2 regions of the Planifilum fulgidum genome follow, and region 1 is predicted to be linked to the other one. Evidence: predicted binding sites of a transcription regulator. Region 1 holds the regulator's gene; the other holds the start of a gene.

Evidence for each region. Region 1 encodes NrdR, which represses ribonucleotide reductase genes. Its sites were predicted from a motif close to AACACNATATATNGTGTT; they were not measured.
Region 2: the regulator NrdR is predicted to act here: its motif matches at 2,119-2,136, upstream of BM063_RS16270 (vitamin B12-dependent ribonucleotide reductase).

The regions. Positions count from the first base shown of each region.
Region 1 covers NZ_FOOK01000007.1:17,016-20,437, forward strand. The annotation lists gene BM063_RS05575 (lytic transglycosylase domain-containing protein) at 1-211, shown strand, start outside; gene BM063_RS05580 (glyceraldehyde-3-phosphate dehydrogenase) at 432-1,469, shown strand; gene nrdR (transcriptional regulator NrdR) at 1,574-2,065, shown strand; gene BM063_RS05590 (DnaD domain protein) at 2,340-3,422, shown strand, end outside.
Region 2 covers NZ_FOOK01000045.1:14,487-17,908, forward strand. The annotation lists gene BM063_RS16270 (vitamin B12-dependent ribonucleotide reductase) at 1-2,071, opposite strand, end outside; gene dat (D-amino-acid transaminase) at 2,442-3,311, shown strand; gene BM063_RS16280 (hypothetical protein) at 3,364-3,422, shown strand, end outside.

The sequences.
Region 1 (3,422 bases):
CGCGGCGATCGCCGCTTACAATGCCGGACCGGGCAATGTCAAGCGTTGGATGAGGGAGGGAAGGTGGGACGGGACCCGCCGGAATCTGAGTGGCGTGCCTTTTGGGGAAACGCGTCACTATGTCCGCCGGGTTACCTTTTTTTACGAGAGGTACCGAACCTTATACGGCCATCTGATCGAAAGAAAGGAGTCCTACACCCTGCCCCAGTAGGCTTCCGGGTTTTCTAAAACCGGAGAGCATCCCCAACACAGGGGGGCGCTGGAACCTTTTGCCAACCAGGCGGCGAAAGGCGGCGCCCCTTTTTGCATCCCTTGGGACGTGTTTTGTCCCGGTGAGGCAAATTTTGTCGTCGCATTGAAATATGTGACATACTGCTTATAATGAAAAGAGGGTATTTTGATGTCTACTTCGATTGAGGAAGGGGAAAATCATGCCACTTCGAGTTGCCATCAACGGTTTTGGACGAATCGGGCGAATGGTTTTCCGCAGAGCGATGCGTGAAGCCGATCTCCGGGTGGTCGCCGTGAATGCCAGCTATCCGCCGGAGACGCTGGCCCACCTGATCAAATATGATACGGTGCACGGGATGTTTGAGGGAGAAGTGGTGGCGGAGGCGGACGGCTTCACCGTGAATGGCCAAAGGGTGAAGCTTTTGTCCGACCGGGATCCCTCCCGCCTTCCCTGGGGCGATATGGATATCGACGTGGTGGTGGAGGCCACCGGAAAGTTCCGGGATCGGGAAGGGGCCGGAAAACACCTCAGGGCCGGGGCGAAGAGGGTGGTCATCACGGCACCCGGCAAGGACGAGGATGTCACCATCGTCATGGGAGTCAATGAAAGCGCATACGATCCGGAAAGGCACCGCATCCTCTCCAACGCTTCCTGCACCACCAATTGCCTCGCTCCCGTGGTCAAGGTGCTGCACGAGTCCTTCGGCGTGGAACACGGACTGATGACGACGGTTCATTCCTACACCAACGACCAGAAAAACCTGGACAATCCCCACAAGGATCTCCGGCGGGCCCGGGCATGCGCCCAATCGATCATTCCGACCAAAACGGGTGCGGCCCAGGCGATCGGCAAGGTGCTGCCGGAGTTGGACGGGCGGTTGAACGGGCTGGCGCTGCGCGTTCCCACTCCCAATGTTTCGGTCGTCGATCTGGTGGCGGATCTGGCGGTGCCGGTGACGGCGGAAGAGGTGAACCGGGCCTTCAAGCGAGCGGCGGAGACCCATATGAAGGGAATTCTCCAGTATTGCGACGCCCCGCTCGTCTCCTCCGACTTTAACGGAAATGAACACTCCGCCGTCATTGACGCCCTCTCCACCATGGTGACCGGGGAGCGGCAAGTCAAGGTTTTGGCCTGGTATGACAACGAGTGGGGATATTCCTGCCGTGTTGTGGATTTGTTAAAGCTGATCGGACGGCTGCAGGGAGCCGGTCGGACCAAGCAGGAAGTGGCATTGTAAATTCCGAAAGAAACGTTCCCGTCGCCTTGGAAGGACGGGAACTTTTTTTGTTTTCAGCATGCGGCAAAAAGAGGATACAATGAGGATGAAGGAGGGATGCTTGGATGAGATGCCCCTATTGCGGATCGATGGGAAGCCGGGTGCTGGATTCCCGCCCGGCCAACGAAGGAAAATCGATCCGGCGACGCCGCGAATGCGAAAGCTGCGGAAGGCGGTTTACCACCTTTGAAACGGTGGAAGTGAAACCCCTCATGGTGATCAAGAAGGATGGAAGCCGGGAGGAATTCAGACGGGAGAAGGTGCTTCGCGGGCTGATTCGGGCATGCGAAAAGCGGGCCGTGCCCCTGGAGAAGCTGGAGCAGCTGGTGGACCGGATCGAGCGGCAGCTGCGGGAGCAGGGACGGTCGGAGGTGCCCTCCCGGGAGATCGGTGAAATGGTGATGGAGGGATTGGCGGAGGTGGACGAGGTGGCCTATGTCCGCTTTGCCTCCGTTTACCGGCAGTTTCGGGATATCAACATGTTTGTGAAGGAACTGGAAGAATTGTTGAATCGCTCCCGGAAGCCGCTTCCGGATGTGAAAGAGCAAGATGGATGAAAAGAATGGAGTCCGACGGGAGCCAGAGCGGTTTGTCAACCCGGAAGGGGATTGGTACAATAATAGGACCCCTTGCGATCGGCTTTTTGTTTACGATTTTTCCCCGGACGGATGAGTTCCATGCAAAGCCGGGGATCTTCCCTTATAAAAGCCCGGCGACGAAGTTTTTCAGATATCGCGATTTTCTTGCCCCGTTTTGTTCCGCTTTCGGCCGGAGGATTTCCGATGGTTGCTGTTTTTTTACCCGAAAAGGGACGTTGAGGAGGCTTCGGGTATGTCTTCGATGATCTGGAAAGAGTGCACGCCGCGCGACGGCTGGTGGAGCCGGACACTTCGGCCGATTCATGCGGCGGATGTGAGCAGTCTGTTGCACCTGTACCAACCGATTGTCGGAACAGCGGCCATTGGTCTGTATCTCACCTTGGCCTATCAGATTCCGTTGCACCACCGGGCGGGTGCTTCCGAGGTTCATTCCCACCTGTATCTGATGAACCTGTTGTCCTTGCCTCTGCAGGATTTGCTGGAGGCCCGCTACCGGCTGGAAGGAGTGGGGCTTGTCAACACTTATCGCTTGGACAAGGGAGAGATGCGCCTTTACGAGTACGAAATCGTCCCCCCTCTCTGTCCGGAGCGGTTTTTTCAGAGCGACGTTCTCAGTATCGCCCTCTACAACCGGTTGGGGAAGGAGCGATATCTCTCCATCCGCAGGAAATTGCTGGGGGGAGAAGAGAATGCCCGGAAGGAACAGAAGGGAAAAAATGTGACCAAGTCCTTTCAGCAGGTGTTCGGGAGCTTCTCCCCGGCGGAGGTGAGCGCAGCGGCTTCCGTCGAGAAAATGTGGAACCCCGGAGTCGAATCGGTGTCCCAGGAGGGGAAACCGCCCTCTTTCCTCGCCGAAGAGGACGATTTGTCCATGATCCGCATGCGGCTGGAATCCGTCCTCGATCCCGACGCCTGGACGGAGGAAGTGGAGATGCAGCTGCGGGAGATCCGTTTTTTGTACCAGTTGAGCGATTGGGATCTGCTGCGGGCGCTGCAAAACCCCTATGTGACGTATAACGGGCGAATCAATCTGGAACGTCTGCGCAATTTCGTCTGCAACGAGTATCGCTTCCGGTTCGGCGCGCTTCCCGTGGTGGTCAATCGGAATTTTCCCCGCGCGGAATCGCGCGCGGAGCCTCCTTCCGGGGAAGAACAAGCCAAGGGACAAAAGCCACAGAAGGAAGAGGATCACCTGAAGCGCCATCTGAAAAAATTGGCTTCCATCTCTCCTCTGGAACTTTTGGCCCACTTTCAGAACGGATCGCGGATTCCCGATGCCGACATGGATCTGGTGGAGCGGCTGATCCACGAATAC
Region 2 (3,422 bases), on a different contig from region 1:
CCTTTTCCAGATCCTCGTCGGTGAACCCCTTTTCCTTGAGCGTCTCCCGGTTGATGTGGGGCGCTCCCTCCAGGGAGAGGGTTCCCATCACGTACCGGAGAATGTCCTCGATCTGCTCGGGGCTGTAACCGAGATTCTTGAGGGCGGGACGGATCGACCGGTTGGCGATCTTGAAATATCCTCCGCCCGCCAGTTTTTTAAATTTGACCAGGGCAAAATCGGGCTCGATGCCGGTGGTGTCGCAATCCATCAGCAGGCCGATCGTTCCCGTGGGCGCGATGAGGGTGGTCTGCGCGTTGCGATAGCCGTATTTTTCACCCATTTCCAGGGCTTCATCCCAGCTCTCCCGCGCGGCCTTGAGCAGATCCGGGGGACATTTCGTCGGATGAATTCCCATCGGCTTGATGGTCAATCCTTCATACTCCTCCTCCGGTGCGTTGTAGGCCGCACGGCGGTGATTGCGGATCACCCTGAGCATGTGCTCCCGGTTGACGGGGAACGCCTTGAAGGGCCCCAGCTCTTTGGCCATTTCCGCCGAGGTGACGTAGGCGGTGCCGGTCATCAGCGCGGTGATGGCCCCGGTGATGGCCAAGGCCTCCTCGGAATCGTAGGGAATTCCCGACACCATCAAAAGGGTCCCGATATTGGCATAGCCCAGTCCCAGCGTGCGGTACTCGTACGACCGCCTGGCAATCTCCTTGGAGGGGTATTGGGCCATCAGGACGGAGATCTCCAGCACGATCGTCCACAGGCGAACCGCGTGTTTGAAGGACGGAATGTCGAAGGTCCGGGTCTCGGCGTCGTAAAACTTCATCAGGTTGAGAGAGGCCAGGTTGCAGGCGGTGTTGTCCAAAAACATGTATTCGCTGCAAGGATTGGAGGCGTTGATCCGGTTGTGGCGGGCACCCACCTGTCCGTCCATCCCGCCGGGGCAGGTGTGCCATTCATTGATCGTCCCGTCGTACTGGACGCCCGGATCGGCGCACTCCCAGGCGGCCTGTCCGATCTGATTCCACAATTCCTTGGCGCGGACCACCTTCTTGACCTTTCCGGTGGTCCTATATTTCAAGGCCCAGCCGCCGTCCTCCTGCAGCGCGTGGAAAAATTCGTGGGGAATGCGCACCGAGTTGTTGGAATTCTGCCCCGAGACGGTATCGTACGCCTCGCCGTTGAAGGAGGGATCGTATCCGGCGCGGATGAGGGCCCGAACCTTCTTCTCCTCCTCCGATTTCCAGTTGATGAACTCCTCCACATCCGGGTGATCCAGGTCGAGGCAGACCATTTTCGCCGCCCGTCGGGTGGTGCCCCCCGACTTGATGGCCCCGGCCGCCCGGTCTCCGATCTTCAGGAAGGAGAGCAGCCCCGACGAAGTCCCTCCGCCGGACAAGGGCTCCCCTTTCCCGCGGATGTTGGAAAAGTTCGTCCCCGTGCCGCTTCCGTATTTGAAGAGGCGGGCCTCCCGCAGCCACAGATCCATGATGCCGCCCTCGTTGACCAGATCATCCTCGACGGACTGGATGAAACAGGCATGGGGCTGCGGCCGGCTGTAGGCGTCTTCCCCCTGCTTCAACTCCTCCGTTTCCGGGTCCACGTAATAATGCCCCTGCGGTTTGCCGGAGATGCCGTAGGCGTAATGGAGCCCGGTGTTGAACCACTGGGGGGAGTTGGGGGCGGCCATCTGGTTCAGCATCATGTAGACCAGCTCATCGTAGAAGGCCTGGGCGTCTTCCTCGGAATCAAAGTAACCGTACCGCTGGCCCCAGTCCTTCCAACAGCCGGCAAGGCGGTGAACCACCTGCTTGACGCTCCGTTCCGGACCGGTCACCGGACGTCCCTCTTCGTCGAGGATGGGATTGCCCTCCTCGTCCAGTTGAGGAACGCCCGCCTTGCGAAAATACTTGGATATCAGGATGTCCGACGCAACCTGAGACCAGTGCTTCGGAACTTCCGCTCCCTTCATTTCGAAGACGACGGATCCATCCGGGTTGGTGATGCGGCAATCCCGCCGCTCATACTCCACGGACTGATAGGGATCTTCCCCTTTGCGGGTAAATCGGCGTGGGATCTTCAAAGGAATTCCCCCTTGATCTCAATATGTAGGCACAATGCAATTATATCACTACAACATATTGTGTAAAATCCGGAATTTGCGGTTTCGGGACAAGGCGTCGCATTATCTGCCTCTTTCTGATTCTTCCACGGAATATCAAACCGATTCACCGGTTGATTTTCTGCGGGGATCAATTCCATCCCATGCCCTTGAGTCTTCCGGATTTTCTTTGATGTTGCGATAAAACTGAACTTGAGGCAAACTACTTATTAAGACGGAAAATGGCGAAGAGTGCCATCGGTTCGGCAGGACCGACCCGTCCGCCTGGACCGGCAGACCCGCGGCTTGATGGCGCGGTGAATGAATATCCGCCGACGAGGGGGAATCAACCGTGATCTTGTGGAACGACCGATTGATCCCGCGAAGCGAAGCATCCGTGGACATCGAAGACCGGGGTTACCAATTCGGCGACGGCATCTATGAGGTGATCCGCGTCTACGGCGGGAAACCCTTTTACCTCGCCGAACATCTCGAACGCCTGGAAAAGAGCGCCCGGGCAATCCGTCTGCCCCTTCCCTGGGACAGCGGGCTTTTGGCGGAGAAGCTCAACCAACTGGTGGAAGCCAACCGCCTTGTGGAGGGAACCATCTACCTTCAGGTCACCCGCGGCCCGGCTCCCCGCAACCACGCGTTTCCCGAAAAGGCGGAGCCCGTGCTCGTCGCCTACACAACGGAGGTGCCCCGGCCGGAGGCCATGCTGAAGGAAGGGATCCGGACCTGCACCCACAAAGACATTCGCTGGCTGCGCTGCGACATCAAAAGCCTCAATCTGCTGGGGGCGGTTCTGGCCAAACAGGAAGCCGTCGAAAAGGGCTGCAAGGAGGCCATCCTGGTCCGGGACGGCACCGTCACCGAAGGCAGCTCCTCCAACGTCTTCATCGTCAGGGAAGGCACCCTGTACACCCATCCCGCCGACAACCTGATCCTTCACGGAATCACCCGGGCCATCGTCCTGAAATGCGCCGGCGAAGCGGGGATCCCCGTGAAGGAGGAGGCCTTTTCCGTCGACGCCTTGCATGACGCCGATGAAGTCTTCATCACGGGGACGATGGTGGAAGTTTGTCCCGTCACTCACGTGGACGACAGGAAAATCGGATCCGGCGTCCCCGGCCCCGTCACCCGGCGTCTGCAACAGGCCTTTGACGAACAAATCGCCCGTCAATGCGGAGCAAGGGATGGTATAATGGGTGAAAGGCGCTGATCAATCCAGTTCATCGGGCCAATAACACAGTCACGGATGGAGGGGGCCGGCCATGGGTGGCGTCAAACACATCTTCGACGTGATTCAAGGGCGCGAAGAAGACATGAAGAA